DNA from 2 places in the Psychrobacillus sp. NPDC096389 genome. Region 2 is predicted to be linked to the other one. Evidence: riboswitches for the same ligand, from Rfam matches in the RefSeq annotation. Region 2 holds a riboswitch; the other holds the start of a gene.
The links. A riboswitch is a leader RNA that binds a small molecule or an ion and turns the genes downstream of it on or off. The one in region 2 is predicted to bind FMN.

Region 1 (7,887 bases), on a different contig from region 2:
CCTAATTTTTTTAGCTGCTCGATATTCCGCTCCGTTCGATGTAAAGGAACCCCTTTTTCGGTAATATCCCCACCGATAATTACTATGTCTACTTTACCCATAAGCGAGTGGATCAATTTATCATTTAGTTTCCGACGATGAATATCTGAGATAAAAAAAAGATGAACTTGCGCACCCGGTTTCATTTGTTCTACTCGGAGTGCATGTATTTTTACATTTACTTGAAATGCTAAGTAGAGCATATAAAGTAACAGCAAAATAGCTAAACCAGCTACTACCAAAAGAAAATATACCAACAAAAAACCCCCCTAGTCCTAACGTATAAAAGGACAGGGAAATCCCCCTGTCCTTTCCTTTCATTTCCTTTGTTTATCTAACCTTATGAATCTTCTTTTTTATAAATATAACTGTCTAAATATATTTATGCAACTAACATCCTAAATGATCTTCTTTTTAAACATTTGTTAAGGCAATATTAACTTTTGACCAGCAGCAATAGAATTCGACGATAAGCCGTTTGCAGATTTAATCTTTTCGACAGCATTTGGGTCATTATAATAGTTAATCGCAATGCGATATAATGTTTCATTTTCTTTGACTATATGTGTTTTAGAGGAGGTTTCTTGTTTTGGTTGTTCCACTTTTGGCTGCTCTACTTTTGGTTGTTCTACTTTAGGCTCTTCCTTTTTCGGCTGTTCTACTTTCGGTTCTTCCACTTTTGGTTGTTCCGTAGCCGGTGGTTGTTCTTCTTCTTTTTCCGCTACTTGCGCTTCATTTTCTTCTTTTGGACTATTCGTAATATTTTTCGTCTCTACTTGAATAATTCCTGATTCTTGCACCTCTTCTACGTCCTTAGGCGTGTAAATAAATTGCACATATAGAAAAGTACAAACTGGAATTAGTATAAAGATAAAAAATAATGTTGGAATTAACACGTTTTTAGACTTTTTCTTCGCTTTTTTTCCAGAATGGGATCTTCTACGACTTCTAAGTTCTACTTGATCGTCCTCAACCCCAATGGATTGTCTATGTTCATCTATTTTTTTTTGATAGTCGTCTTGATTCATATTTTTCAAACTCCATTTCTGCCATTATCTCTACTACTATTATTATGCCGAATTTTGTTGAAAAAGTAAACTTCTCATCTATTTTAAGCGCGTAGTAGTTCATCTAATCGCATTTTCCAATCCAGCTCTCCCATTTTTTCCGTCGTTTGTTTTCTATTCGCTACAATTTCGTTCAAACGAAGCGAACATTTGGAGCAGCAATGCATAGGACGATTTATTAATTGTTCATCAAAATAGTGCAAGAGCTGTTCTCTTATACATCGTTCGTTTTGCAGCATCGTGTACAAACTTAAAATTTCTGTCCATTTCTTTTGTTTTATCGTTTGGAAAAGTTGTGTCGTCTCTTGTTCTGTTAACTCTTCTTTCCAATACTCCAATATTCTAGCGGTCGTTTCCGGTAATTGGAGTTGCATTTGATCGGAATCATAGGCCAGTCGGATGTCTGCTTCTTCCGGGAAGTCTTGCATGGCGACATAGAAAGCCTGCTCCACATCCGTTGCGGTAAATAGCAAAGAAGCAATCGATTGCTTCCCGTCCCGCGCTGCTCTTCCTACTTCTTGCATATAGCTGGCAATAGATGTCGGAATATGGTCATGAATAATTTGTCGAATATCATCTTTATGTATTCCCATCCCAAAAGCATTTGTCGCACATATCCACTCTAGCTGCCCTTGTTGAAACTGTTGCTGGACTAAAATACGATCATCTTGTTCCATTTTGGCATGATAATAAGAAGCGCTGATTCCTCTTTTTTGTAATTCATTCGCATACATTTCTGTTTTTTTACGCGACTGCGAATATAAAATACCAGGACCGCTTGTAGACGTAATTCTGCCGATGATCCACCCAAGCTTTTCTTTCGTATCTTGTACCTCTACCGCCTCATATGCAATGGCAGGTCGGTCAAGGGAATGAATGTATTCATACGGCTCCCTCATTAATAAGGTAGATTTAATATCCTTTACTACGTTCCCGGTTGCCGTTGCAGTTAAAGCGAGGACATTTGTTTGCCTAAATTGTTGTAACCATTTGGCGATCCTTAAATAGTCCGGCCTAAAGTCAAATCCCCATTGGGAAATACAATGTGCTTCATCCGCTACAATATAAGCGATACGGATAGTAGATAAAGCGTGATTAAAACGCTCATTTTGCAACATTTCTGGGGAGGTAAAAATAAATTTGTAAGCCGATAAATGTCGAAAAACCATCTCTTTTTGTTCAAAAGATAAGAAAGAGTTTATCGCTACAACACGCTTCTCTCCTATTATTTTTAATTGCTCTACTTGATCTTGCATTAAAGATAGTAAAGGAGAAACAATGACGACAGCCCCTTCCATCAAATAAGCTGGCAATTGGTATAGCAACGATTTCCCCATACCGGTTGGTAGTATAGCTACGACATCTTGTCCTGCTATAACTTGTTCGATAATTTCTTTTTGCCCTTCCCTAAACGAATCGTAACCAAATTTTCGGGTCAATACTTCTGTCAATTTATCCATTTACTTCCCCTCCTTTCGTTAGCGCTAATCTAATCTGAAAATAACTTAATTCGGGAAGTTGTTCTCGAATGGTTTTTAACTTTTTTGTTTGCCGTTCCCGCGCTATTTGTAGCACTTGTTGAATCTGTTCATCTGCAATAAAGGAATGAATCGGAAAATTTGGATCTGCCGAAACAATTTCAATGACATGGTCTTCAATTGTATTTTCCTTCAAAAAACGCATACTAGCTATTTGCTCAATCGAATAGCCTTTTCCAAATAAATTACTTGTTTTTAAAGCAGATTCGGTTAGAGTCGTTTGAACATAAATACCCTTTGTTAATGCATGGAAATCTGGGTATTTTTCTTCCGTTATATCATTTAATAAAATATGTAAGCATTCGATAAATAAAAACTTTACATCTAAGACAGTCATTTGATGGTGACTTGCAAGTTGCTCCCAAGTAAGCCCACTATTTTTGTACCCGCTTAATCGGTAAACAAACAAATGCCGATGGATTTCGAGTAATTGAGGATTTTCGAGTAGACCGAATAATTGTTGTTTGAAATTTGCTCCAAAAGAACTCGATTGAAAATCTCTTTGTTGTAAAAACTCTTTGACAAACTGATGAACGTCATTACTTTTTTGTACGGGCACAAACTTTTTTTCATTTCCTTGGAACTGGGATAATGTTTGAACGATTAATTCTACTCGTGCCCAAAAAACAAATTCTTTCCCTCGAAGAATCCATCCATTGTACAAAGGACGTCTTGCTGAAACTATTTTGTGCAATCCTTTTTCCGTAATAGCCAAAGTAGATTCATTCATGACGATAAGCCGTTCTGCAAGGAGTTTCTCTATTTCCACCTCATATATTTCTTTTGATAGTTTTGGATAGAGACCAAAGTATGGATGAAGACTAAAATATGTCACATCTTGTATAGTTTGACCGGATTTTTTTCCTTTTAACAAATAATAAGGAGCTGTAGATGACCGTTCGCCTTGGAATTGGTATATAATGAATAAGAGTAGTAGTTGAAAATACACTGGAAATCCCTCACATTTGAAAGTATTTTGGTTGAAATGTAGCGAAAATATCTTTAGAATGAATAAGATAGCAGATTCGTGAAAGCAGATATAAAGGAGAGAATATAGGAATGGCTAAATATACAATTGTTGATCAGGATACATGCATCGCATGTGGCGCATGTGGCGCTGCTGCACCAGATATATATGATTATGATGACGAAGGGATTGCTTTCGTTATTTTAGATGATAACATGGGGACAACAGAAGTTCCAGATGAACTACTAGAGGATATGGAAGATGCATTTGAAGGTTGCCCAACAGACTCTATTAAAGTAGCAGAGGAATCATTCGAAGGCGACGCATTAAAGTTTGAATAGTATAGATAAACTTATTTGAAACGTGGAAGGTCTTTAAAAAGCCTTGCACGTTTTTTATTTTTCCTCAGTGCATATTATCATTACTTACTTTAAATCCAATATAACACAAAAGAACATATGTTTCAATTAATCCAAGAAAAAAAGGTTGTTTCTCCTATTACAGAGAAACAGCCTTTTCTTTAGTTGATATTGGCAGTGCCAAATGAATGTGAAATTTTATCAAGTATCGGTTTCATTCTCTTGAATAAAACAATCATTACTACAGCTACTAAAATACCTTTTATAAGATTGAACGGTAAAATACCGAAAATAATCGAGTTAAATAAGGCTGTTCCTGTTTCCATTGGGAAATTCAAGAAATAAGCATACATTGGTAAAAATACATAATAATTTAGTACACTCATCCCGATTGCCATTGAAATTGTCCCGCAAGCTAGCCCGTACGTAATACCTTTGGAAGATGTAGCTTTTCGGTAAATTATATAAACTGGCGCTAAAAATAAAATACTAGTAACAAAGTTCGCCATATGCCCTACTGGAACGCCAGTTGGACTACCAGAGAACAACCAATCTAATACATTTTTCAAAAATGCTACGAGAATACCAGCAATAGGTCCCATCGTAATTGCTGCAATTAGTGCTGGAATGTCACTAAAATCCACTTTCAAATAAGCTGGTAGTGCTGGTAGTGGAAATGCAAGTAACATTAGTACAAAAGAAATACTACTTAACATGGCGATTGCAATTAGCATTCGCGTCTTACCTTTTAACATAAAATCCTCTCTCCTTTTGCGATTCACTCCACAAGAAGAAAGGTTCAGCACGTTTTCTTTTACTCAAAAAATCCCTTAAGCTATTGCTAGGCTTAAAGGAGAAAAAGGTCCACTTAAATAAGCGTATCCGTATGAGTGTATACGAAAAACGACTGCACCTTCACCTTCTCCCATCCAGACTATACTGTCGGCTTTGGAATTTAACCAAATCAACCTTAACTTAACGGCTCGCGGGCTCAAGAAACATGTTCTAATACCGCCGGTCGGGAATTACACCCTGCCCCGAAGATGAATCAATATTTTATTGTCCTTCAAGCACTTTATCTTGAATTAAATACATCTTATCAAAGTTTTGTATGTAATGCAATACAGTTGCTCAAAAACAATTAAAACATATTGACTTACTATGCATTATAAGTGTAGAAGAAAATGAAGGAGCAATGATTCGCTCTATCCGAGCATTCACCCTCGCCATACGAGCATTAAACCCCCTCTTCCACTCATTCCAACAACAAACATCCACCTAAAGAGAAAAAATGCGCGGAAGTCATGACCTAGTCAATACTCCCACACACCTCAAAACAAAAATTATTCATCACTCATGATAAAACCATTCGGTCCTATTGGAACTGGGAGAGGCTTCGTTAAATCGAATTCTGCCCATTGTTGTTGCACTACATTTTCTAACTTTACTTCTTCACCGAAACTGGCAGCAGTTAAGGCTAATGCTTCTAGTAACCTGGTTGCTGCAAATGGGTCCAACGCTTCTAAATCAAGAGGCTCATCAAATTGTATAACTCCCACGCCATCTTGCTCTACAAATTTGTAAGAAACCTTGGACGGAATCACCGAAGTATAAAAATCATTCCCGGCATCTTTCATCGCCAACAAGGCGTCTGAAAGAGTTTCAAAGGAAGCACCATAACTAGGAGCCAGATAATCTTCCCCGTTAGTGGAGTGATAAATGTAATAATTATGATGACCTAAAGAGCCTGGTAATTTACTAGGCTTCGATAACTCTCCGGCTTGATCCCATTCTAAAGGTGAGCCGTCTTCATTTACTTTTAAAAATGTATCAAAATCCGTAAATATTTCATTTATAGATTGACCATAAGTTGTCGTTGTTCCGGAAGCTCTATCATATCCATGGTCAGTAGGTAAAAAATGTTTCAACTGTTTTCCTTCCACTTCGAAATGCCCTTTATATGGATGATATTCCATGAATCCCAACGCTTCCTCATCAATTCTATTTGCATATCGTTCATATAATTGTAAACTAGTTGGAGTCACCCCTGGAAAATCTGTTTCGATTCGTTCTTTTGGAATAATAACTGTAATTGGAACGGTTAATGCATTTTCTACTAAAGAAAAATGAAAAACGGTTCCTCCATTCACATTATCCTCGTAAACTGAGGTCGTTTGATGGAAGGGGATTAACTCTAAAGGAGTGTCTATCTTTGCTGACATTGTCGTCATTTCACTTGCCGGATCAGCTGTTGCATCTTGTTCCATAGAGCGCATATTTTCTTTTGACTCGGTTTTATCGTATGCACTTTCATGAGACATCTTTAACTGTTCTTGATTCGTATAGGAAGAAACAAGAAATGTTAGAAGTACAATAGCAGCAACAGAAACGATAAAAGGCATCCATTTAGAAAACGACACCGCAGTTATTTTTCTTTTTTCTTCTTTGACTTGAGCATTTATTTCTATTTTTACCCGATTATACACTTCTTCTTTGGAACGATGATCTGTAAATTTGGGCATATTTTTTAAAAGCTCATCAACTGTTTCTTCTTCTACTCTTCGATCACTCATGATGAACAGTACCCTCCTCTTCTTTCGCAGATAATCGTTCACGAAGTGCTTTTATCGCACGATGTTGCGTTGTCTTCACTTTCCCTTCTGTCCAACTTAATACTTGTGCTGTTTCTGTAATCGAAAGCTCTTGGAAATAACGCATTATAATGACCATTTTTTGATCACCCGTACAATCATCCAGAGCTATAAGCAATGTTTTCATTTCGTCGTTTAGTTGTACAGCATCTTCTGGTAACATGTCGTTTGATACAAGCTGCATGTTCTCCCAGTCAAATGACTCAAACAAGCGTTTTTTTCGGACTGTTTGTTTTCTAAAATGATCAATCGCTACATTTTTAGCGATCGAAAACAGCCATGTTTTTTCCGAACTTTTTCCTTCAAACTTACTGTAAGCCCTTAATACCCGTACATATACTTCTTGGACCAAGTCTTCCGCAGTTTGCCTATTTTTTACCAAATAAATAAGAAACTGAAATACATCTTGATGATAGCTATCATACAAGCGGTGGAAAACGGAGTCATTCATAAGCTCCCCCCGTTCTTATAATTAGTCGTTTCATGTACTGTTTTGTTACACAATCAATTGCGCCTTGACGTAATTGTGTCCAAAATTTGAAATGCAGTATTGCAATTCAAAATCTGGGACATTTGCCGGACGCCTAAAGTAAATAAGTAGGAGCCCTCCCCTACTTATTTACTTTAAAGGTAGTTTAATAATGAAAGACGTGCCAACCCCCACTTCACTTTCAACGGATAGATGTCCATCATGGCGCTCGACAATATTTTTCGCAATGGCAAGCCCAAGACCCGTTCCACTTTTTCCTCTTGTTCTAGCTTTATCCGCCTTATAAAAACGTTCAAACACATACGGTAAATCTTCACTTGGAATGCCGTATCCCGTGTCTTTCACTTCGATTATTATCTGCCCCGCTGTTTTCGATAGCTTAACAGTCACAGACCCTTCTTTCGGGGTGTGTCGAAGTGCATTGTCAATTAAGTTCGTGAGTACTTGTTCCATACGATCCTCGTCGAGTTGTAAATGAATCGTATCCGATAATGTATGCTCGAAATACAAACGAATATTTTTTTCTTTAGCGATTTGATCGAACTTTTGTGTAATACGCTCAATGGTTGGTAGAACCGACACTTTTTCTTTATAAATACTTAAATATCCTGACTCCAAACGAGCTAAGTCTAATAATTCCGTTACTAATCTACTCATTCGTTTCGATTCATCATAGATTATTCGAATCATTTCTTGTTTATCTTCTTCTGTTGTTACTACTTCGTCGATAATCGCTTCGCTGTATCCTTGCAACATTGAAATAGGTGTTCTAAGTT
Region 2 (7,887 bases):
TAATAGCAGCGGGAAAAGCTTTCCACAAACTTGGTTGGGTGGCACCTTGTGAAAAAATGAAAACGTTTTGTACCCCTAAAGGCAATATAAGTCCAAATGCTAATAAGATTCCGTGTAATATTGCTTCCAATTTCAAAAACTCCCTTCCATAACTAGTTTAGCTATGTTACAACTATAAGAAAACAACCAATTGGATGGTTTATGAACCAACCAATTTAAGGAGCGATACTTTGAACTGGAAACCAGATCGCCATTCGCATTTGTCCCTCCATGTCCAAATTGTGGATTGGATGACAACACTTATAAGTCGTGGGGAATGGACAGTCGGTATGAAACTTCCCCCTCAACGTAAGTTAGCCGAGCTGTTAGAAGTGAATCGAAGTACGATTATAGAAGTTCTTGACGAATTAAAAGCGGATGGATTGCTTGAAATGAAAAGAGGGGCTGGTACTTTTGTATCGAATAATTCTTGGAATATGCTGCTAAATAAATCACAGCCTAATTGGCATAAGCACATAGAAGCGAGTATCCATAAGCCCAATTATCATACAATCCAGCTCATAAATGAATATGAACAAGATTCCTCTATGATTAGACTTGGTACAGGTGAGCTCTCTCCGGATTTATTGCCTGCCAAGCTTTTAGAACAGTCACTTCAATCTATTTCATTAAAGGCACGTGATATCGGTTATTCCGAACCGAAAGGAAGTAAAAGACTACGAAACATTTTAAGTGACTATTTGAAGAAAAGGGGAATACATACTTCGCCGGCCGGCATTTTGATTGTTTCGGGGGCATTGCAAGCTTTGCAATTAATATCGGTAGGCTTATTGGAACAGCAATCGATCATCTTTCAAGAGCATCCATCTTATTTAAATTCAGTTCACCCGTTTCAATCCGCTGGTATGCAAATGGTGTCCATCGAGCAGAATGGACGTTTAGCTGAAACACTGAAAGCTGCAAAAGGAAAAAAACAATCGCTTTTCTATACCATACCCACTTTGCATAATCCGACAGGTAGCAGTTTAACGTTGGATGAGCGCAAAAGATTTTTGGATATATGTACGGCATTACAAATACCAATCGTTGAAGATGATGTGTATCATGAATTATTGTTTGAGGAATCCCTACCTGCCATGAAGTCTTTGGATCAAACAGGGCAAGTTTTGTATATAGGAAGCGTGTCCAAAACATTAAGCCCAGGTTTAAGAATCGGCTGGGTGGTCGCTCCTGAAGCCGTAATTAATAGACTGGCTGACATTAAAATGCAAACAGATTATGGATCCAGTGCCTTTTCACAAGAAATTGTCGCTCATTGGCTTTCTTCTGGGTTATATGAGGAACATGTTGCGAACTTGCGCCAGCAATTAAAGGTACGTGCTTTATTCGTAGAAACTATTCTTGAAAAAGATTTTAGTCCAATTGCTACATGGGAGAAATCAAAAGGAGGATTCTATATTTGGCTAAGATTCAACGAGCCAATTGTAAATAAAGCGCTATTTTTGAAGCTCATAAAGGAAAATGTACTTATCAATCCTGGTTATATATACGATCCGAGCGATTTGCATCATATTCGCCTTTCCTATGCTTACGCTACAATGGAAGAGTTAGAAAAAGGATTGCATATCATATTAAATAATATAGATTTCTGAAAAGTCTGTGTTATAATCTATTAAATTACAAGTTATTGGAGGACAATACATGTTGCTTTACAATTGATCCATTCTGATCGACCTTATTGAATAAAAACTGTTGAATAAGGAGTGTTCAGGATGGAATGGGTAAAAAATTTTTACGATAAACAATTTCGATTATATGCAGAAGGTTTAACAGGTCCAAACGAAGAGCATGAGGAAATATTGACGAAAATAGAGACTTTAGCTTCTAAACCTTTCCAATCTATTTTAGAGTTAGGTGCTGGAGGCGGGGAATTTGCCATAACGGCTGCTAAAAAAGGATATGATGTTACGGCGGTTGAGTTAGTGCCATCCCGAGTTGACTTCATGAGAAAGCTAAAAAGTGAACATGATTTAATAGGTGATCTTGAAATCTTGGAAGAGGACTTTTATGAGATCGAACTTTCTAAATCCTTTGACGTTGTTTGTTATTTAGATGGATTTGGAGTTGGGGAGGATCAAGATCAACGAAAATTATTAAAACGGATGGGCAAGTGGCTAAAACCAGATGGATGTATCTTAATAGATATCTATACGCCTTGGTATTGGGCAAGTGTTGCAGGTCAAGAGATGATGGTTGGAAGTAAGCCTCGAAAATATGATTTTGATTTTATGGGTTGTCGCATGTTAGATACTTGGTTTGATGGAGATGAAAAAGTCACTCAATCTTTAAGATGTTATTCTCCTCAAGATTTAAACATGTTATTAGAAGATATAGGCCTTAAGCTTGTTGATATAAAACCTGGTGGTGCGATGAACTACACGACTTGGGAGTATCATGAAAATGTAGAGTTAGGTGAGGCTATGTCTTATATGGTAAAACTAGTGCCAGGCTTCTAATATTTAGTATTTTCAATGTTGTTTAAGTTATTTAGCGTGAATTTTTAATCTCCAAGTGTTATACTACGTTTTATAGATGAATAATCCTTCGGGGTCGGGTGAAATTCCCAATCGACGGTGATGCAGAAATTGCTAAGCCCGTGAGCCTTTTTAAGGCAGGATTTGGTGCAACTCCAAAGCCGACAGTATAGTCTGGATGGGAGAAGGATGTGCAAGTATGCTTATTTCCTTATGGGGTAAAACACACCTCTAAAGGTTTATTTAGTGATGCTTTCAACATAAATTTCCTAATCACCCCGTAGAGATATGTCTATGGGGTTTTATTTTTGCCATAAAACCCTAAATTTCATACAAGTGTATTCCTTCGGGGTCGGGTGAAATTCCCAATCGACGGTGATGAAGCAATTCTAAGCCCGTGAGCCTAATATTAGGCAGGATTTGGTGCAACTCCAAAGCCGACAGTATAGTCTGGATGGGAGAAGGATGTACGACCATTATTACCTTATGTGGTAAAAAAACACCCAAAAAGGTTTATTTGTCGATGCGTAAAACATAATTTCCCAAAACTAACCCCTTAGAGCTGATCTATGGGGTTTTCTTTTTGCACAAAATTTCTTAATAGAAAAGAGGTGTTTATATGTTTACGGGAATAGTAGAAGACTTGGGTAAGGTTAAATCGATGAAAAGCGGTCCTAATAGCATGCAGTTAACATTGGAATCTCAAAAGATTGTAGAGGATATTCATTTAGGCGATAGTATCTCCGTGAATGGGGTGTGCTTAACAGTCATTTCGTTTTCCAGCAATCTATTTACAGTAGATGTCATGCCAGAAACCGTGAAGTCAACAAGCATTCGTTCTCTTCAAACGGGACATGTCGTTAACCTGGAGCGTGCCATGCCTGCAAACGGTCGATTTGGCGGTCATTTTGTCTCGGGCCATGTGGACGGAACGGGCGTTATTTTAAGAAAAAGAAAAGTAGAAAATGCGGTATATGTAGACATTGGTATTAGTGAAGAACTGAGTAAGTACTGTATGCTGAAAGGCTCTGTTGCAATCGATGGCATTAGTTTAACTATTTTCGATGTTCAGCCGAGACAGCTCACCGTTTCACTTATTCCACTTACTTTTAGCGAAACAATATTAGGGATAAAAAAAGAGCAGGATGTCGTTAATATTGAAAATGATTTACTTGGCAAATATGTGATCAACCATTTGGATCGAAAGAAAGAAAGCTCGCCAATTACGATGGACTTTTTAAGACAAAGCGGATTTTAACAAGTTAAAGGAGGTATTTTATATGTTCCATACAATTGAAGAAGCAATCGAGGATTTAAAAAAAGGGAAAATAATTATCGTTGTAGATGATGAAAGTCGTGAAAACGAGGGAGATTTCCTTGTACTGGCGGATTATGCAACACCAGAAAATATTAACTTTATGGCAACATATGGCCGCGGGCTGATTTGTACGCCAATTACACAGAAACTAGCGGATCGACTCGATTTACATCCGATGGTTACACGTAATACCGATAATCATCAAACCGCATTTACGGTTAGTATCGATTATAAAACGACAGAAACCGGTATTAGTGCTTTTGAGCGCTCTGAAACGATTTTACAAATGTTCAATGCTGCATCAGTCAGCTCGGATTTCCGCCGACCCGGCCATGTGTTTCCACTTATCGCGAAAGATAAGGGCGTACTCGAGCGTCCAGGGCATACTGAAGCCGCTGTCGATTTCGCAAAACTTTGTGGGGCTCAACCTGCTGGAGTAATTTGTGAAATTATGAGTACAGACGGCACTATGGCAAGAGTTCCGGAATTACATACAATTGCGGAAGCACATGATTTGAAGTTTGTAACGATTGAAGCATTAGTAAATTATCGCTCGAAACAAGAGACCAAAGCATTCGCTTAAAATAGAAAAAGAGGAGAGATGAAGAATGGGTAAAGTATTTGAAGCAACATTAATCGGAACGGATTTAAAAATTGGGGTAGTAGTAGGCAGATTTAATGAATTTATCAATGGTAAATTATTAGATGGTGCAATAGACGGTTTGAAACGTCACGGTGTCTCAGAAGATAATGTGGATGTTGCATGGGTACCAGGTGCATTTGAAGTCCCATTTATCGCGAAAAAAATGGCCGAAACGAAAAAATATGACGCCATTATCGGTTTAGGTTCTGTTATTCGTGGTTCCACTACGCACTATGATTATGTATGTAATGAAACAGCAAAAGGAATTGCAAGTGTTGGGCTAACTACAGGTGTTCCAGTAATGTTCGGTATTGTAACAACAGAAACGATTGAACAAGCAATTGAACGTGCAGGGACAAAAGCTGGAAATAAAGGCTATGATGCTGCGGTGTCTGCTATTGAAATGGCTAATTTGAATCGTTTGTTTTAAGTAAATTTGGAAAGCATGAGGCAGACTGTAATCAGTCTGTCTTTTTACTGCTTAGGAAACTATGAATATATACATGTCGACAACTTTTATAAGGTGGGCCATTTTTATTGTACGAGATATAGGAAAAGTGCGTCGTATAAAGTTCAATTAGGGATTTTTCGGCGAGCGCTACGTCGCTAACGCTCCTGCAGGGTCTCACATTTCATTACAAACTTCCAAAGAATGGATAAGGGTAATCAAACAGCTGATGAAAGCAACCAGTTCTACTTAGAAGGCAACCAAATCAGAGTGAAAGCAACTAAATTACTGATGAGAGCTACTAAATCTTGTAACAACAAGTTCACTTAGATGTGAGACGACTATAGTATTAGTATCTATTTGGAATAATAAGAATTAAAATCCGCTGAACTCGTCAGCCTAGACTGGTTTGTCGTGTTCAGCGGACACTACATTCAACTTTTTATGACGCACAATCGCATCCGATTATTTTGTGAAAACAAGAATGATTTACATAGTTAGATTAAGATTAAAAGTTTTTTTCAAAACAAACACACTGATGAATCCGCTTGTTATTGTTAAATTGCTCTATATCCTCGCCGACATAATGTGCAAAAGCATTCACCAGATGTAACTTTGGTATCTTACTTTGAATTTGTTGATTCATCTCATCTCTTTCAAAATAAATATGATAATAGGAATCAACATTCATAAAATGCATTTTCTCATACCAATTCTGAACCCAAAGATCATTACGTGTCCAGGCTTCGAAACGATTTAATCCAATTGCTTTTGCTTTAGTTGCAGCAACATCTAGTAATTGTTGACCGATTCCTTTCCTGGAAAAGTCAGGGTGGACTGCTATATGCCAAATCATACCTCCAAGCCCTTTTCCCCGGGAGCAGACGGTACCTTCTTCTTTTTCGTACTCCACATCAATAAGTCCAACGATTTGTCCATCTAATTCAGCTACAAGTTCAATCGCGGGATTTTCATAGTGTTCTTTTTCTTTTAAGACATTATCAAAATAGGCCGTCTCCAAAAAAGCGAGAGTTCGACACCTCACCCAACCGGTTTCATCATTGGGCGTATAGTCTCTAATAATCATTATTTTCCTCCTGATTTTAGGGACCACGTAGTTTGTAGGGGCGCTTATACGTCCATCCCTTAAATTAAATCCACCCCGTAAGGTTTCTCCATGATTTTCATAAACAGAACACCCCTTTCATTGGTTATAATTTAAATTTACCAGAATCTTTAGACTCCAACAATATTGTCTTTGAATGAATTTGCGTTTGGTTTTAAAGATGGTTATTGTAAATGTACAATCTTAGTGTAAGTTTATACAAAAATATGAGAGGGGACTTAGAATGGACAACACACAGAAATTTGATGGAAAAGCTGCTGTTTATGCAAAAGCAAGACCTGGTTACGCAAATGAGTTGGTTGGCTTTTTGTCCGATAGTGGGGTAGGAAGAGGTTCTTTTGTTGCCGATATCGGCTCTGGCACAGGAATTTTTTCGAACGTTTTACTTGATCTCGGATGCCATGTGTATGGAGTGGAACCAAATGAAGATATGCGTAGAGAATCAGAGAAGAAATTGGCGCAGGTTCCGGCGTTTCATTCCGTGAATGGAACAGCGGAAAATACAACTCTGTCTAACAAAAGTATAGATTTTATCACCGTTGCACAAGCATTCCACTGGTTTAATACAGAGAAGTTCAAATTGGAATGTCAGCGCATTATTAAAGATAAGGGAAAGGTTATGTTGATATGGAACTCCCGTATAATGGAAAGCCCGTTAGTAAAAGAGAATGAACAAATTTTCCAGAGATTTTGTCCAGATTTCAAAGGCTTCAGCGGAGGCATCGGATATATGGACGAAAGCATTCAAAAATTCTTTAGCAACTTTACCGTACATCGTTTTCCAAATAATTTACCATTCGATAAATCCAAGTTTATCGAAAGAAATCTGTCTGCGTCCTATTCTTTAAAAGAGAACGATGCCCAATATGATCTCTATCTAACAGAACTAAACAATTTGTTTGATCAGTATGCAGTTGGCGGCATGCTTCTTGTTCCGAATGAAACAATCGTATATATTGGAGAGGTTTAAAGACGATTCTTTTATATAATTTACTTTGGGTATTACATTCCGTAATGCCCTTTTTATTTACATTAAAATAGGTATCAGAATAATTTGTTTATTTGAAGTTTTCATTGGATAATTTTGTTATAATAAATAAGGGAGAAATGCTATTTAAAATGATTTATACAACATGTCTACTTGTAAATTAAGTGAAAAGAGGGAGTTCTATAGGTATTCAAATTTTCATCTTCATTTCCATAATTATTTACGGATTCTGTTTTTTATTAGGATTAATTTATATGATAAAAGGAAAAAAGAATAAGAACTTTTTTTAAAAATCAGGTAGCGGCATTGTAATCGGTCATCAAAGTTTACAATGAAAAGCTTCAACTCTATCTTGCTTGGAGTAGTAGTACAAAAATACTTTTGCAACAGCAGATCAGATCGAGCATATTAATTTTTTTGAGGTGAAATCGTGAACTATAAAGTAATAGAAGCTTATGACCAACTTGCCAATGATTATGAACATAATGTGGATACAAAAAGTCTGTTTAACACTGAATATGAACGACCAGCAATGATGAAATTACTTCCCAAGGTTTTAAAAGATAAGCGTGTTTTGGATGCTGGATGTGCAGCTGGTTGGTATACATCTCAACTAGTTAGCTTAGGCGCAAGTGTCACTGCAACCGATATTAGTCCTGAAATGGTAAAGGCGACAAAAAGACGGCTCGGAGAAAAGGCGGAAGTTTTATGCTGCGATTTAGAGAAGGACTTACCTTTTGAAGATGAATCATTTGATTTCATCTTAAGTTCTTTAGTGCTACATTACATAAAAGATTGGAGCAAGCCTTTTAGTGAGTTCCGTAGAATAT

Region 1: it holds a riboswitch for FMN, as region 2 does, so the genes downstream of both, ACIQ38_RS21570 (ECF transporter S component) here and ribE (riboflavin synthase) in region 2, are expected to answer to the same signal.

What each region holds. Positions count from the first base shown of each region.
Region 1 is NZ_JBIWFB010000012.1:78,112-85,998, forward strand. It holds gene ACIQ38_RS21545 (metallophosphoesterase) at 1-296, opposite strand, end outside; gene ACIQ38_RS21550 (LysM peptidoglycan-binding domain-containing protein) at 465-1,067, opposite strand; gene ACIQ38_RS21555 (RecQ family ATP-dependent DNA helicase) at 1,151-2,566, opposite strand; gene ACIQ38_RS21560 (YpbB family protein) at 2,559-3,593, opposite strand; gene ACIQ38_RS21565 (ferredoxin) at 3,704-3,952, shown strand; gene ACIQ38_RS21570 (ECF transporter S component) at 4,132-4,725, opposite strand; FMN riboswitch at 4,884-5,019, opposite strand; gene ACIQ38_RS21575 (hypothetical protein) at 5,314-6,543, opposite strand; gene sigX (RNA polymerase sigma factor SigX) at 6,536-7,072, opposite strand; gene ACIQ38_RS21585 (ATP-binding protein) at 7,241-7,887, opposite strand, start outside.
Region 2 is NZ_JBIWFB010000010.1:29,247-37,133, reverse strand. It holds gene ACIQ38_RS19520 (LysE/ArgO family amino acid transporter) at 1-130, opposite strand, end outside; gene ACIQ38_RS19515 (aminotransferase-like domain-containing protein) at 231-1,652, shown strand; gene ACIQ38_RS19510 (SAM-dependent methyltransferase) at 1,773-2,516, shown strand; FMN riboswitch at 2,597-2,728, shown strand; FMN riboswitch at 2,873-3,004, shown strand; gene ribE (riboflavin synthase) at 3,154-3,792, shown strand; partial or broken gene ribB (3,4-dihydroxy-2-butanone-4-phosphate synthase) at 3,815-4,417, shown strand; gene ribH (6,7-dimethyl-8-ribityllumazine synthase) at 4,461-4,925, shown strand; gene ACIQ38_RS19490 (GNAT family N-acetyltransferase) at 5,452-6,030, opposite strand; gene ACIQ38_RS19485 (class I SAM-dependent methyltransferase) at 6,293-7,039, shown strand; gene ACIQ38_RS19480 (class I SAM-dependent methyltransferase) at 7,488-7,887, shown strand, end outside.